2 regions of the Promicromonospora vindobonensis genome follow, and region 2 is predicted to be linked to the other one. Evidence: predicted binding sites of a transcription regulator. Region 2 holds the regulator's gene; the other holds the start of a gene.
What was found. The regulator HrcA, encoded in region 2, represses chaperone genes, less so after heat shock. The targets are predictions, from matches to a motif close to TTNGCACTCGNNNNNNNCGAGTGCNAA.
Positions count from the first base shown of each region.

Region 1: the regulator HrcA is predicted to act here: its motif matches at 2,363-2,389, upstream of groL (chaperonin GroEL).

Region 1 is NZ_JBHUOG010000001.1:1,855,083-1,862,536, forward strand. It holds gene ACFS27_RS08360 (IS110 family transposase) at 1-286, shown strand, start outside; gene groL (chaperonin GroEL) at 582-2,213, opposite strand; gene ACFS27_RS08370 (phytoene desaturase family protein) at 2,434-3,954, opposite strand; gene ACFS27_RS08375 (cold-shock protein) at 4,186-4,389, opposite strand; gene ACFS27_RS08380 (LytR C-terminal domain-containing protein) at 4,714-5,376, opposite strand; gene ACFS27_RS08385 (DUF3263 domain-containing protein) at 5,429-5,737, opposite strand; gene ACFS27_RS08390 (uracil-DNA glycosylase) at 5,851-6,513, opposite strand; gene ACFS27_RS08395 (SGNH/GDSL hydrolase family protein) at 6,761-7,454, shown strand, end outside.
Region 2 is NZ_JBHUOG010000001.1:802,992-810,445, forward strand. It holds gene ACFS27_RS03840 (16S rRNA (uracil(1498)-N(3))-methyltransferase) at 1-402, opposite strand, end outside; gene dnaJ (molecular chaperone DnaJ) at 413-1,534, opposite strand; gene hrcA (heat-inducible transcriptional repressor HrcA) at 1,575-2,594, opposite strand; gene ACFS27_RS03855 (hypothetical protein) at 2,945-3,136, shown strand; gene ACFS27_RS03860 (helix-turn-helix transcriptional regulator) at 3,225-6,116, shown strand; gene ACFS27_RS03865 (DUF3097 domain-containing protein) at 6,198-7,061, shown strand; gene ACFS27_RS03870 (DUF4870 domain-containing protein) at 7,086-7,454, shown strand, end outside.

The DNA of each region.
Region 1 (7,454 bases), 1.1 Mb from region 2:
CCGCACACTGGGACCGATCACCAAGACCGGCAACCCCCACGCCCGTCTCCTGCTGATCGAGGCAGCCTGGAAGCACCGCCCCTCCTACCGCATCGGAACCACCCTGCAAGCCAGGTTCGACGCCGCGACCCCCGCCGCCCGAGCCCGCGGCCACGCCGGCAACCTGCGCCTGCACAAGCGCTGGACCCACTTCACCACACGCGGCAAGCGCACCACCGTCGCAAACACCGCGATCGCCCGAGAACTCGCCGCCTGGTGCTGGTCACTGGCCACACTCGACGGCTGACAAACCCTGGACCCCTACCCGCGAGTGCCAGCAGCGTGACGGGACGACCCACGACACTTCTGTGAGCACCGACCCGACCAAGGCCGGCACGCCCGACCTCAGACACGTGCCCACCGTCCCCGCCGAACACCACCGTCATGCGGAACCAACCCGCGCATATCAGACTCGACACCGCGTCGAACAGACACGCCACCCACTTCGCGGGCACCGGCCCAGGAACAAGGAAGGAACCGCCGACCAGGCACCCAGCCCGGCCGACGGTTCCAACCTGCCCTTGACAGGACCGCCCTACATATCAGAAGTCCATGCCGCCCATGCCACCGGTCGGGTCGCCGCCACCCTGGGAGCCCGCGGGCTCGGGCTTGTCGGCGACGACGGCCTCGGTGGTGAGGAACAGCGCGGCGATCGACGAGGCGTTCTGCAGCGCGGAACGCGTCACCTTGACCGGGTCGTTCACGCCCGCGGCGAGCAGGTCCTCGTACACACCGGTCGCGGCGTTCAGGCCGTGACCGGAGGGGAGGTTGCGCACCTTCTCCGCCACGACGCCGCCCTCGAGGCCGGCGTTCATGGCGATCTGCTTGAGCGGGGCGTCGATGGCGGCACGCACGATCTGCGCGCCGATGGCCTCGTCGCCCTCGAGCTCGAGCTTGGCGAACGCGATGGCACCGGCCTGGATGAGGGCCACGCCACCACCGGCGACGATGCCCTCCTCGACGGCAGCCTTCGCGTTGCGAACGGCGTCCTCGATGCGGTGCTTGCGCTCCTTGAGCTCCACCTCGGTGGCCGCGCCGGCCTTGATGACGGCGACGCCACCGGCCAGCTTGGCGAGGCGCTCCTGCAGCTTCTCGCGGTCGTAGTCCGAGTCGGACTTGTCGATCTCGCTGCGGATCTGGTTCACGCGACCGGCGATGAGGTCGGCGTCGCCGGCACCCTCGACGATCGTGGTCTCGTCCTTGGTGACGACGACCTTGCGCGCCTGGCCGAGCTCCTCGAGCGTCGCGTTCTCCAGCTTGAGGCCCACCGTCTCGGTGATGACCTGGCCGCCGGTGAGGATCGCGATGTCCTGGAGCATGGCCTTGCGGCGGTCGCCGAAGCCCGGTGCCTTGACGGCGACGGACTTGAACGTGCCACGGATCTTGTTCAGCACCAGGGTCGCCAGGGCTTCGCCCTCGACGTCCTCGGCGATGATGAGGAGCGACTTGCCCGACTTCATGACCTGGTCGAGCAGCGGCAGCATGTCCTTGACGTTCGAGATCTTCGACTCGACGATCAGGACGTACGGGTCCTCGAGCACGGCTTCCTGGCGCTCGGGGTCCGTCTCGAAGTAGCGGGCGAGGAAGCCCTTGTCGAAGCGCATGCCCTCGGTGAGCTCGAGCTCGAGGCCGAAGGTGTTCGACTCCTCGACGGTGATGACGCCTTCCTTGCCCACCTTGTCGAGGGCCTCGGCGATGAGCTCGCCGATCGCCGGGTCACCGGCGGAGATCGCGGCCGTGGCGGCGATCTCTTCCTTGGTCTCGATCTCCTTGGCAGCGTTCAGCAGCTGCTCGGTGACGGCCTCGGTGGCCTTCTCGATGCCACGCTTGATGGCGATCGGGTTGGCACCGGCGGCAACGACACGCAGGCCCTCCTTGACGAGCGCCTGGGCGAGCACGGTGGCGGTGGTGGTGCCGTCACCCGCGACGTCGTCCGTCTTCTTGGCGACCTCCTTGACGAGCTCCGCGCCGATCCGCTCGTACGGGTCGTCGAGGTCGATCTCCTTGGCGATGGAGACGCCGTCGTTCGTGATCGTGGGGGCGCCCCACTTCTTGTCAAGAACGACGTTCCGGCCCTTCGGGCCGAGCGTGACCTTCACCGTGTCGGCGAGCTGGTTGAGCCCGCGCTCCATGCTCCGACGAGCTTCCTCGTCGAAAGCGATGATCTTGGCCATGGGGATGAATCCTCCGCTGGTGGCTTGTCCAGGCCGGCCGGTGCCCGCGACGGACGGCCTACCGCCGACGACGATCATGTCTCGCCGCGACAGGAGGCCTCACCATTCGACCCTGCTGTCACTCTCGAACGGAGAGTGCTAAGACATTATTGGCACTCGGACCATGAGAGTGCAAGGCGCGTCCCCTGCCGGCGAACTGCCGGCGAAACCCTGCGCGGACCTATCCTGCCGCCAGGCCGTGGGCGTGCCGCACGTCGAAGTCCCGCAGCAGCGCGCGGCGGGCGGCGTGCCAGCCGCCCATGCCGTGCACGCCCGGACCGGGCGGGGCCGACGCCGAGCAGAGGTATACGCCCTCAGCGATCTGGTAGGGGTCGGGCGCCGCGGTGGGGCGCGCGATCATCTGCCACATGGTCGCCGCCCCGGCGGAGATGTCGCCCCCGGGGTAGTTCTCGTTGTGGAGCTCCATCTGCGCCGCGGGGATGCACCGCGAGCCGACGACGACGTCGCGGAACCCGGGAGCAAACCGTTCGATCTGCCGGGTGACCGACTCGGTGACGTCCTCGGTCGAGCCGGCCGGGACGTGCGCGTAGGCCCACAGGGGTCTCCGCGTCCCGCGCAGCCGGCTCAGGTCGGCGACGGTCGGGTCACTGACCAGCACGACCGGCCGTTCGGCATGCAGCCCGTGCGCGACGGCGTCCTCCGCGATCACCATCTCGGCGCGCGTCCCGCCGACGTGCACGGTCGAGGCGCGCCCGACGTCGGCGACCCGCCACGGGACCGGACCGTCGAGGACGAAGTCGACCTTGGCCGCCGCGTTCCCGTACCGGAACCTGCCCAGGGCCGCGCGGCGCGCCGGACGGATCCGGTCCCCCGCGATCCGGAGGAGGGTGCGGGGCGTCGTGTCGAAGAGGACGGCACGGGCCGGCGGCAGGTCCGACCAGCTCTCGACCCGGCGGCCGGTCTCGACGGCGCCCCCGTGCGCCTCCAGGTCCCGGACCATCGCATCGGTGATGACCTGGGAGCCACCGAGGGGGACCGCCCAGCCCCCGTCGGTATGCGCGAGTGCCGCGAGGAGCAGGGCCGTGCCCGCGCCCGCGAGCGAGGGGAGCGGCGTGATGCCGTGCGCCGCGACCCCGGTGAGCAGGGCCTTTGCCTCGTCGGTGAGGAACCGCCGGTCCCAGCGAGGGCCGCCCTGCTCGAGGAGGGCTGCGCCGAACCGCAGGCCGGGCCGGATCATCGAGGCGAGTCCCGACGCCGTCGCCCCCCGCTCACCGGAGCGCGGCAACCCGTCCAGCACGCCGCGCGGGGTCCGCTTGTCGCTCAGGGCGAGCGCCGTCACCTGGTGCCAGTCCGCGGCGAGCGGGCCGAGCAGGTCCTGCCAGGCGTCGCCGTCGGGCCCCAGCCGCTCAGCCGTCCGAGCGAGGTCGCGATAGGCCAGGCCTGCCCGGTCGCCGTCGAGCGGCTGGGCGTAGGCGACGTCCGGCGCGACCAGCTCGACACCGTGCGCGGGGAGGTCGAAGGCCCGGAAGAACGGCGATGCCCAGGCCAGCGGGTGCACGGCGGAGCAGAGGTCGAACAGCATGTCGTCGGCCAGCTCAGGGATCGCGACGGTGCGCGCGCCGCCTCCGACCGTCGGCTGGGCCTCCAGCACGCGGACGCCCAGGCCGGCGCGCGCGAGAGTCACCGCGGCCGCCAGGCCGTTGGGTCCTGAGCCCACCACCACCGCGTCGAGCAGGGTCACTCCCCCATCGAATCACGGTCCTGTGACAAACGGCCGACGGCGGGGCCGCGGCCGGCAGCTGGAACGAGCAGCCGCGGTACGGGGCGGCTGCTCGCAGCGTCGGGCACCATCGCCCGACATCGTGCGCGGAGGTCCTCGTCGACCGTCCGGGGCGGACGCCAGGGTCTGGGTCCCGGCATCCTTGGGGGGCGGGCGACGGGCGGGCCCTTCCCGCCCGTCGTCCCATCGATGTCAGGCTGGACGAACCTGCTCAGCCTGCGGACCCTTCTGTCCTTGCCCCACCTCGTATTCGACCGGCTGCCCCTCGTCGAGGGACCGGTAGCCGTCGGTCTGGATCGCGCTGTAGTGAACAAAAAGGTCCTGGCCGCCGGCGTCGGGGGTGATGAAGCCATACCCCTTCTCGGCGTTGAACCACTTGACGGTGCCCTGGGCCATGCGTAGTTCTCCTTGTACCTCTGCACGGGACACTCGGTCGACCCGTGGTGGTTCGAGCCTAGTGGTCCGGCTCACACCAGGGAAGCCTCTATGTCCGGTATGAGGCATTCAGCGGAAGGCGAACGTGCAGGTCAGAGGCCTGCACGGGGGGCCGGGCAGGTAAATATCAGCATGGTGGTACGGAACCGGTGGACATTTCGTCCACAGACTGCCCTCGACGGGTGCCGCCCGAACGTTGACCGAAAGCCGACGCCAGCACTGCCATCGACTCTCGGTCACGCACGCCCGGGCTGCCCCGAGGGGCTCGCGAAACGTCAGGCTCGATCAGCCGGCGGGCGGAGTCGCCATGAAGACCTGGATGGCCTCGGTCGGGTGCGCGCCGACCTCGGCAGACTCCTGCACGTTCGCGGCGGGGATGTCGAGCGCCTGCGCGACCGCCGACGCCGTGTCACCCCGCTCCGGGCCGTACAGGACGGTGTTCTCGGCGAAGGCGCCCGGGGCCGGAGCATTCGGGTCCCCTGCGTTGCCGGCGTTGATCGTGCCGGTGAAGCCTGCGCTGGCGAGGTTCGTAGCGATCGCTGCAGCCACGCCACCCTCACCCGAGTCGTTGTAGACGCCGATCACGGCTGCCATGTCTGCCGCGGCCGGGTCACCCGGGTACTCCGTCGTCGCCGGCTCGCTCGCAGTAGCCGAGGGCTCACCCGACGGCGGGCTCGACGCCTCACCGGAGGCCTCTTCCGACGGACCCGCCGAAGCCGACGCCGACGCCGAGGACGACGCGCCGCCCTGCGCCTCTGCAGGGTCGTCACCTCCGGACAGCAGCGTGATGCCGCCCCACGCCACGGCGGCGCAGACTACGGCGACCAACAGGAACGGCCAGGCGGAGCTCCAACCGCTACGCGGCGCACGGTGCACACCCACGGGTGCGCCCCCGGGGACAGCGACGTCGAACTCGTCGGGCGGGTAGGGGTAGCCACTCTTCGTCACGGCAGAGAGAGTAGCGGGTCGTTGTGACGGATCGGTGCCCGCTCAGTGGTTCTCAGCGGTTCTCATCCGCCAAACGGCGCGCGGAACGCGTCTGCTGACGCGTCGATCGGAGCCTGCGCAGCCGCTTGACCAGCATCGGGTCATGCTCGAGGGCCGCCGGAGTGTCGATCAGCGCATTCAACACCTGGTAATAACGCGTGGCGGTCAGATCGAAGAGTTCCCGCGCGGCTTCCTCTTTGGCGCCCGCGTACTTCCACCATCGGCGCTCGAACGCGAGAATCTCCCGGTCACGGTCGGAGAGCTTGCGCTCGGGCCCCTCGGCAACCGGGGTGTCGGCGACGGAAACCAGCGTCTCGCTCAGCTGGCCACCATCAGCCCGGAGTACGTGGCTGTTCTTCACCCTTGCCCTTTCACAGTGTCAACACGCCGATCCCGCTCGCGACGCCGAAAAATGGTCCCTCGAGGCGGTCGGCCCTACGGGAGCCGCCAGTCGACCGGCTGCGCGCCCTGCTGCTCGAGCAGTGCGTTGGCCCGCGAGAAAGGCTTCGAGCCGAAGAAGCCGTTGCGCGCCGACAGCGGCGACGGGTGCGCGCTCTCGACGACCGGCACGTCGCCGAGCCAGGCCTTCAGGTTGCGCGCCTTGGCGCCCCACAGGATCGCCACGAGGGGGCCGCCCCGCGCCACCAGCGCCCGGATCGCCGCCTCGGTGATCTCCTCCCACCCCTTGCCCGCGTGCGAGTCGGACGAGCCCGGCCGGCACGTGAGCGTCCGGTTGAGCAGCATGACCCCCTGGTCGGCCCAGGGGCGCAGGTCACCGTTCGACGGGAGCGGGACACCGAGGTCGTCCTGCATCTCCTTGTAGATGTTGACCAGCGACCGCGGGACGGGCCGCACGTCCGGCTGGACGGAGAAGGACAGGCCCATGGCGTGACCCGGCGTCGGGTACGGGTCCTGGCCCACGATGAGTACCCGCACGTCCGCGAGCGGCCGCTTGAACGCCGCGAGCACGTTCTCACCCGCTGGGACGTAGGTGCGCCCCTGGGCGACCTCCGCACGCAGGAAGTCGCCCATCGCATGGATGCGCGGCTCGACGTCCGCCAGCGCTTCCGCCCAGTCCGGCGCGACGACCTGCGCCAACGGAGGCGGGCCGGAGGCGGCGTCGGTGTCGACTGGGGGTGTCGGGTTCACGGTGGTCTCCACGTGCAGGAGGTTACCGGCAGCCTCCGACACTGCCAGTTTGTGCTGCCCGTCACAGTCCCGAGCCAGCGAGCCCACCCGAGCAGGCGGGAGAATGAGTGCCGTGACCACGACAACCCCAGACCCGGAAGGCCACACCACCGACCTCCCCGCGACCGTGCCTGTCCCCTGGGCCCGGTACATCGCGATGGGCGACTCCTTCACGGAGGGCCTGTGGGACCCGTACCCCGACGCCCCCGACGTCCAGCGCGGCTGGGCCGACAACCTCGCCGCCGTGCTCTCGGCACGCCGCATCGCAGCGGGTGAGGCGCCGCTCGAGTACGCGAACCTCGCGATCCGCGGCCGCAAGCTGCGACCGGTCATCGCCGAACAGCTCGAGGTCACCATCGACGCCCAGCCGGACCTCGTCTCGCTGGTCGCCGGCGGCAACGACATCCTGCGCGCCTCGGCCGACGTCGAGGCGATCTCCGCCGCGCTGGAGGAGGCAGTCGTCGCCCTCCGGGCGTCCGGCGCGGACGTCCTGATGGGCACCGGTTTCAAAGCCGGCGCGGCACTGAGCTGGACCAACGGCCGCACGGCCATCTTCAACGCGAACCTCTGGTCCATCGCCCGGCGCACCGGTGCCCACGTCCTCGACCTGTGGGGCATGCGGTCGCTGTCCGACCTGCGTCTCTGGTCCGACGACCGCATCCACCTCACCCCGGAGGGGCACCAGCGGGTCGCGAACGCAGCCCTCGTCGCGCTCGGCCTCGAACCGGACGACGCCGCCTATGACAGCCCGCTCGACGCCGCTCCTCCGGCGGCCTTCCGCGACGCGGCGCGCGCCAACGCGGTCTGGATGCGCCAGCACGTCGGCCCGTGGGTCAAGCGCCGGCTGACCG
Region 2 (7,454 bases):
CCGCGACTTCGCGGCCCGGTCACCGCGCCACACGACGACGGACCGTTCCGCCTGCCACGGGATGATCGCGTCCGTGCCGACCTCGGTGGCGGCCTCGATGGCCATCTCGTCCCGGTCGCCCTTGGCGAGGGCCTGGACGAGCGTCACGACGACGTCGGGCACCGGCTCGACGTCGACCTCGTCGACCCGCAGGTGCACCTCGGCACCGTTCACCGACTCGACGACGGTCCGCAGGCGCACCCCGGCGCCGTCGACCACGTCGATCCGCTCGCCGGGGCCTCGCCGCTGGACCACACCGGCGTGCCGGCCCTCCGCGCCGTCGAGCACGTAGACGGAACCAGGGACGTACTCGGACAGCGGATGGGCGGTGGACGCCTCCGCGAGAAAGACTGGCGCGCTCATGGGTGGGCGGTCAGCGCCCGCTCAGCTTGTCGCGCAGCCGCGAGAACACACCGCCGTGGACCGAGGCGAGCCGCGACTCCGGCCGCTCCTCGCCGCGCAGGACGGCGAGCTGCTGCAGCAGTGCCGTCTGCTCCTCGTCCAGCGCCGTGGGCACCTGGACCTCGATGTGCACGTTGAGATCACCCCGCCCCGTCGAGTGCAGGTGGCCCACGCCGAGACCCTTGATGGTCATGACCTGTCCCGGCTGCGTGCCGGGGCGCAGGTCGATCTCCTGGAGGCCGTCCAGCGTGTCGAGCTCGAGCACGGTGCCGAGCGCTGCCGCCGTCATCGGCACCTGGAGGGTGCAGTGCAGCTCGTCGCCGCGCCGCACGAACGTGTCGTGCGCGCGCTCCCGGATCTCGACGTACAGGTCGCCGGCGGGGCCGCCGCCCGGGCCCACCTCGCCCTGCGCGGAGAGCTTGATGCGCGTCCCCGTGTCGACACCGGCCGGCACGTTCACCGAGACGGTCCGGCGCGAGCGCACCCGGCCCTCGCCGGAGCAGTCGGTGCAGGGCTCGGGGATCACGGTGCCGAAGCCGCCGCAGGCGGAGCACGGCTGGTTCGTCATGACCTGGCCGAGGAACGAGCGGGCCACCCGCTGCACTGAGCCACGGCCGTGGCAGACGTCGCAGGTGCGCGCCGAGGTACCCGGCCGCGCGCCGTCGCCGCCACAGGTGTTGCACGCCACCGCCGTGTCGACCTGGATCTCACGCTTCGCGCCGAAGACCGCCTCGGCCAGCTCGAGGTCGAGGCGCACGAGCGCGTCGTTGCCGCGCCGGGCGCGGGGCACCGGCCCGGCAGGCTGCCCGCCGCCGAAGAAGGTCTCGAAGATGTCCTGGAAACCGAACCCGGCCCCGAACCCGCCGCCCGCACCGCCGCCCGGCGAGGTGGGGTCGACCCCCATGTCGTACTGCTGGCGCTTGTCGGCGTTGGACAGCACCTCATAGGCGCGCGCCACGTCCTTGAACCGGTCCTCGCCTACGTCTCCTGCCACGTCGGGGTGCAGCTCGCGGGCCAGCTTGCGGTATGCCTTCTTGATCTGCTCGGGCGAGGCGTCGCGCGGAACACCGAGAATCTCGTAGTAGTCGGTCACAGGTCTCTCTTTGTGGGGAGGTTTGTGGAAGGTGGGGAGGTCAGCTGGGCAGCACTCGGGACAGGTAGCGCGCCACGGCGCGTACCGCTGCGATGGTGCCCGGATAATCCATCCGGGTGGGGCCGATCGAGCTCAGGATCGCGACGGTGTCGCCGTCGGACGACCCGTAGCCGGACGTGACCACCGAGGTCTCCGACAGGCCCGCCAACCGGTTCTCGTGGCCGATGCTCACGGCCACCCCGGCGTCGTCGGTCATGTCGGTGAGGAGACCGAGCAGGACCACCTGCTCCTCGAGCGCCTCGAGCACGGGACGCAGGCCCTGTTCGAACCGCATGCTCGACCGGGCCAGGTTGGCCTGACCGGTCAGCACTATGCGTTCCTCGCTCTCCTCGCCGAGCGCGGCCGTCACGACCTCGGCCACGGCCGTGGCCAGCGCCCGGTGCTCGTCCGGCATCGCCTCGGTGACCCGCTCGAAAGCGGTGCCGATCTCGGTGAGCCGGTGGCCGGCGGCCGCGGCGTTGAACCGCGCGCGCAGCTCGCCGAGCGTCCCGTCGTCCATCCCGACCGGCACGTCGAGGAAGCGCTGCTCCACCCGCCCCGTGTCCGTGATGACGACGACGAGGAGCCGCCCCTCCGCTGTGGGCACCAGCTCGAGGTGCCGCAGCCCGGAACGGCGCAGCGACGGATACTGCACGACGGCGACCTGCCCGGTCAGCTGTGCGATGAGCCGCCCGGCCCGTGCGACGACGTCGTCCAGGTCGACGGCCTCGGACAGGAATGTCTCGATGGCACGCTTCTGGGGCACGGTCAACGGCCGCACCTCGGCGAGCTGGTCCACGAACAGGCGGTAGCCCTTGTCCGTGGGGATGCGACCGGCCGAGGTGTGCGGCTGGGCGATGAGCCCGGCCTCCTCGAGCGCCGCCATGTCGTTGCGCACGGTGGCCGGAGAGACACCGAGCCGGTGGCGTTCCGTGAGTATGCGGGATCCGACGGGCTCCCGTGTCCGGACATAGTCCTCCACGATCGCTCGCAAGACATCGAGCCTGCGTTCCTCGCTCACCGCGCTCACCTCCGTCCCAGGTAGAACGTCCGGGACGTACGCCCGGGTTCCGGCCCGCTCTCCAGCACTCTCGCCAACCGAGTGCCAATCCTACGCGGCACAGGCCAGGGGCCAAGTCCCCGACCCGCCAACGGACTGCAAGGTCTGCGTCAGATGCGCAGGTCACCCGCCTGACCGGCCCTGCTGAACCGTTCGCGCGGGGCGTATAGGGCGATGACTTAGCCGCGCCCGGCCGGCCCGGCACAACCGGCCCGCAAGTTGCGGCGACCGACCGATCCGGAAGGGCTACCTCAGCGACGAACCTGGAATCACCGCCGGCGAGGGACCGGCTCCGACCAGGAGGAACCACCATGTTCGGCTTTTCCGACTACGCCGAGTACCGCAGGAACGAGCAGGAGATCGACCGCCGGGCAGAGCAGACGCGCGTGGCACGCGAGCACGCCGCCCGTCAGCAGGCGGCCGCACAGCGCTCCGCCGAGCACACCGCCCGGCGGAGCGCCAGGGCCACGGACACCGACCAGGCCCGCCCGCGCGTCGCCTGACGCACCGGCGCCCACCCGTGCAGGACGACCATGACCAGCAGCGATGACCAGCGGACCGCCGAGAGGACCGGCATGGGACGATGACCCCATGCCGGTTCCGCGCGCCCGCCTGGTGGGTAGAGCCCGTGAGCTCAGCGAGCTCGAGGCCGCACTCGACGACGTCCGCTCGCGGGCCAACCGCACCATCGTGATCGCAGGCGAGGCCGGGATCGGCAAGACCCGCCTCCTCGACGAGCTCACCTCGCGCGCCGACGGCGTCACGGTCCTCTCCGGTCAGTGCGCCGACTCCGGCTCCGGACCCGTCCCCTACGCCGCCCTCGCCGGCCTGCTGCACGGGATCGTGCGGGCGATCGGACCCGAGGCCGCCGTCGCGGCAGCCGGACCAGCCGCGGACGCGCTGTCCGCCGTCGCACCCCAGCTCGTCACACCGGCACGGGGCGCGGGGACCGACCGTATCCCCGAGGTCTTCGCCGACCTGCTCACCACGTTCGCCGCCGAACGACCGGTCGCCGTGATCATGGAGGACCTCCACTGGGCCGACGACATCACCCGCGCCGTCGCCCTCCGCCTCGCCCGCACCGCGCCCCCTGGCCTCCTCCTGCTGCTCACCTACCGCAGCGACGACGTCGGCCGCGCGCACCCCCTGCGCGTCGTCATGGCAGAGCTCGACCGGGCCCGGCTCACGACCCGCCTCGACCTGGGCCGGCTGGGCGAGCAAGAGGTCCGGGAGATGGCGCAGGACCTGCTCGGCGCCTCCCCCGACCTCGACGGCCGGCACGACGCGGGGCTCGACCGGGAGGCGCTCGCCGACCTGACCGACCGCAGCGAGGGTGTCCCGTTCTACATCGAGGAGCTCGTCGGCTTTCTCGGGACGGACCTGCCCGGCACGCTGCGCGACATCCTCCTGCTGCGCTACTGGAACCTCAGCCGGCAGGCGCAGGCCCTGTGCCGGGTGGTCGCCGCCGCCGGACCGCGCGTGTGGCACGACGTGCTCGACGACGTCCTTGCGGACACCTCCGGCGGGCCGGGTCAGCGCGCCGGCGCCGGGGTGGGCCCCGAACCGGAGGAGACGGCGCGCGAGGCGGTCGACGCGCAGGTGCTCGTGGCGACCGACATCGGCTACACGTTCCGGCACGCGCTGGTCCAGGAGGCCGTCTACGCGGAGCTGCTGCCCGGGGAGCGCCGGCGGCTGCACGCGGCGCACGCACGGGCGCTGGAGCGCGCCCTCGTCCGGCGTTCTCGCTCGGTGGCGAAGCTCTCCCGCATCGCCGACCACTGGTGGCGCGCGGGGATGCTCGACAAGGCGCTGGCGGCGGCCGTCGTCGGGCACCAGGCGGCGGCGGACGGCGCGGCGTCCTCCACCGCGGTGACCCTGGGCGAGCGAGCCCTGGAGCTCTGGGAGCAGGTCCCCGACGCCGAGGCCGTGGCAGGCCTGCCGCACCACGAGCTGCTGCGCACCGTGGCGGAGGCGCTGCGCGGGGCGACCCGTACGTCTCGCGCCCTCGCGCTGGCGCACGAGGCGGTCGCCGAGTGGCCCGCCGAGGACCCGGTGGGGCTCGCCCGCATGCTCGCCGAGACCGCGCTCGTCGCGGGCCAGGGCGGCTCGGACGAAGGTCCGGAGCTGATCGACCGCGCCCTGGCGCTCGTGGAGCCCGGCCGGGACGACGCCGTGCGCGGCCAGGTCCTGGTCCTGCGGGCCCGCCACGCCATGCTCGACGGCCGGTCCGAGGAGGCGATCGCCGCAGCCACCGCTGCCTACGACGCAGGGACCGCGATCGGCAGCGACGAGCTCGCGTCCGTCGCGCTGAACCTGCGGGGTGTCGGCCGCATCCAGCTCGGCGACCCCGACGGACTCGCCGAGATCGAGCACGGGCGCGAGCTGGCGGGAGACTCCTGGCAGGGCCTGAGCCGCTACTACATCAACGGGTCGGACGCCCGGATCACCCTCGGCGACTGGGCCGGTGCCGCGAAGATCGCCCAGGAGGGCGTGGCGGCGGCCCACCGGTACGGCGCGTCCGAGGGCTCGCGGTTCATGATCGAGGGAAACATCATCGAGGCCTGGATCGGTCAGGGCGCCTGGGCCGAGGCGGCCGACTGGTACGAACGAACGGTCCCGCTGATCCACGACAGCGTCTATGCGGTCTACCTCAGCGAGCGCCGCACCTGGCTCGCGATGTGGCGCGGGCACGTGGAGCAGGCGCAGGCCGAGGCGCGCCGCCGGGCCGTCGGCTGGGAACGGTTCGGCCGCCTGGAGGCACAGATCCGGTCGCGCACCGCGGTCACCCTCGCGGAGCTCGCCCTGCTGCGGGACGAGCCGGCGGTGGCCCTCGAGCACGTGTCGACGGTGATCGCGCCGGGTCACGTCCTGATCCCGCTGTACGACCTGCCGCCGCTGGCCGTGGCCGCCCGGGCGATCTCCCGGGTCCGTGCGGCCGGGCAGCACGTGGACGACGCCCCGTACCGCACGGTCCTGGCCCGGTGCTCGCACTGGCCGACGTTCCCCGTGTGGTCGGCGGTGTTCGAGGCGGAGCTCGGCACCGGTCCCTGGACGACGGTGGCCGACCTGCCGGGGCCCGCGCACCTGCGTCCGTACGCGCTCTACCGCGAGGGCTCCCGGTTGCTGGAGGCCGGGGACCGGGGCGCGGCACGCTCGGCTCTTGGCTCGGCGGTCGCCGAGGCCGAGCAGATCGGGGCGGGCCTGGTGGTCCAGCACGCCAAGGGCCTGATCGATCGCGCGGGGCTGGCGGGCCGTGCCGAGCCCGCCGGGCCGGGCGACGCGCCGGCGTCGGGCAGTGCGCAGGACGTGCTGACCGCACGGGAGCAGCAGGTGCTGGCACTGGTCGCGGAAGGGCTGACCAACGGGCAGATCGCCGATCGGCTCTTCATCTCGGCCAAGACGGCGTCCGTGCACGTCTCGGCGATCCTCCGCAAGCTCGGCGTGTCGACCCGCACGGAGGCTGCTCTCCGCGCCGCTCGTTGAGTGCTGGGTCCTCACCCCGGATGACACTCCGGAAGGTCGTAGGTCCAGCACTCGACGGGGTGGCGGATCTAGGCTCGGCTGGTGTTCGACGAACGATATGGGCCCGACGTGCTGTCCCCCGCGTTTCCCGGCGCGCAGCGGGGGCGTCGTCCGACGTCGCAGCCCACGCCCGCCGAGCCGGGGCTCGTGGTCGAAGAGGTCGAGACCGGCTGGGTCGGCGCCGTCGTGCGGGTCGAGAAGTCGGGCGGCATGCACGTCGTGGTCCTGGAGGACCGCCGCGGCCGCACCCGCACCTTCCCGCTCGGGCCGGGCTTCTGGGTGGAGGGCAAGCCCGTCGTGCTCACGGCCCCCGTCCTGAACCGGGCTCCTGCGCAGCCGACGCGCACGGCCTCCGGATCGGTCGCGGTGCACGGCACCAGGGCGCGCGTGGCGCGCGGCAGCCGCATCTGGGTCGAGGGCAAGCACGACGCCGAGCTCGTCGAGAAGGTCTGGGGCGACGACCTGCGCATCGAGGGCGTCGTGGTCGAGATGCTCGACGGCGTGGACCACCTCGCCGAACGTCTCGCCGAGTTCGGGCCCGACGCCGAGCGGCGCGTGGGCGTCCTGGTGGACCACCTGGTCCCCGGCTCGAAGGAACAGCGGCTGACCGACGAAGCCCTGCGCCATGTCCCGCAGGGCACCGTGCTCGTGCTGGGCCATCCGTACGTCGACGTGTGGCAGGCAGTCCGTGCGGAGCGGCTCGGGCTGGACCGCTGGCCGGTGATCGACCGGGGTACGGAGTGGAAGCTGGGCATCCTGCGTTCCCTCGGCTGGCCTGCCGGGACGCAGGCCGACGTCGCCCGTGGCTGGCAGCGGATCCTCGGCACCGTGCGCGACTTCCGCGACCTCGATCCGGCGCTGCTGGGACGGGTGGAGGAACTTATCGATTTCGTGACCGCGTCGTGAGGCGCAGCCTCTACCGTTAGGGCCATGTCCGAGAACCCACAGCAACCGCAGTCGCCGCAGCAGCCCGACCCGCAGCCGCAGCAGGCCCCTGCCTACGGCTCTCCCCAGCCCGGGCAGACGCCGTACCAGGACCAGCCGTCCCAGCCGCAGCCCGGCCAGCCCCAGCCCGGCCAGCCCCAGCAGGGCCCCGTGTACGGCTCCCCCTACGGCCCCGGGCAGTACCAGCCCCAGCCGCTCACGCCGTCCGACGAGCGCATGTGGTCCGTCTTCGCGCAGGTCGGCCCGCTCCTGCTGGCCTTCATCGCGCCGCTGGTGATCTGGCTGGTGCTCAAGGACCGCAGCCGCTTCGTGGACCAGGAAGCCAAGGAGTCGCTCAACTTCCAGATCACGCTG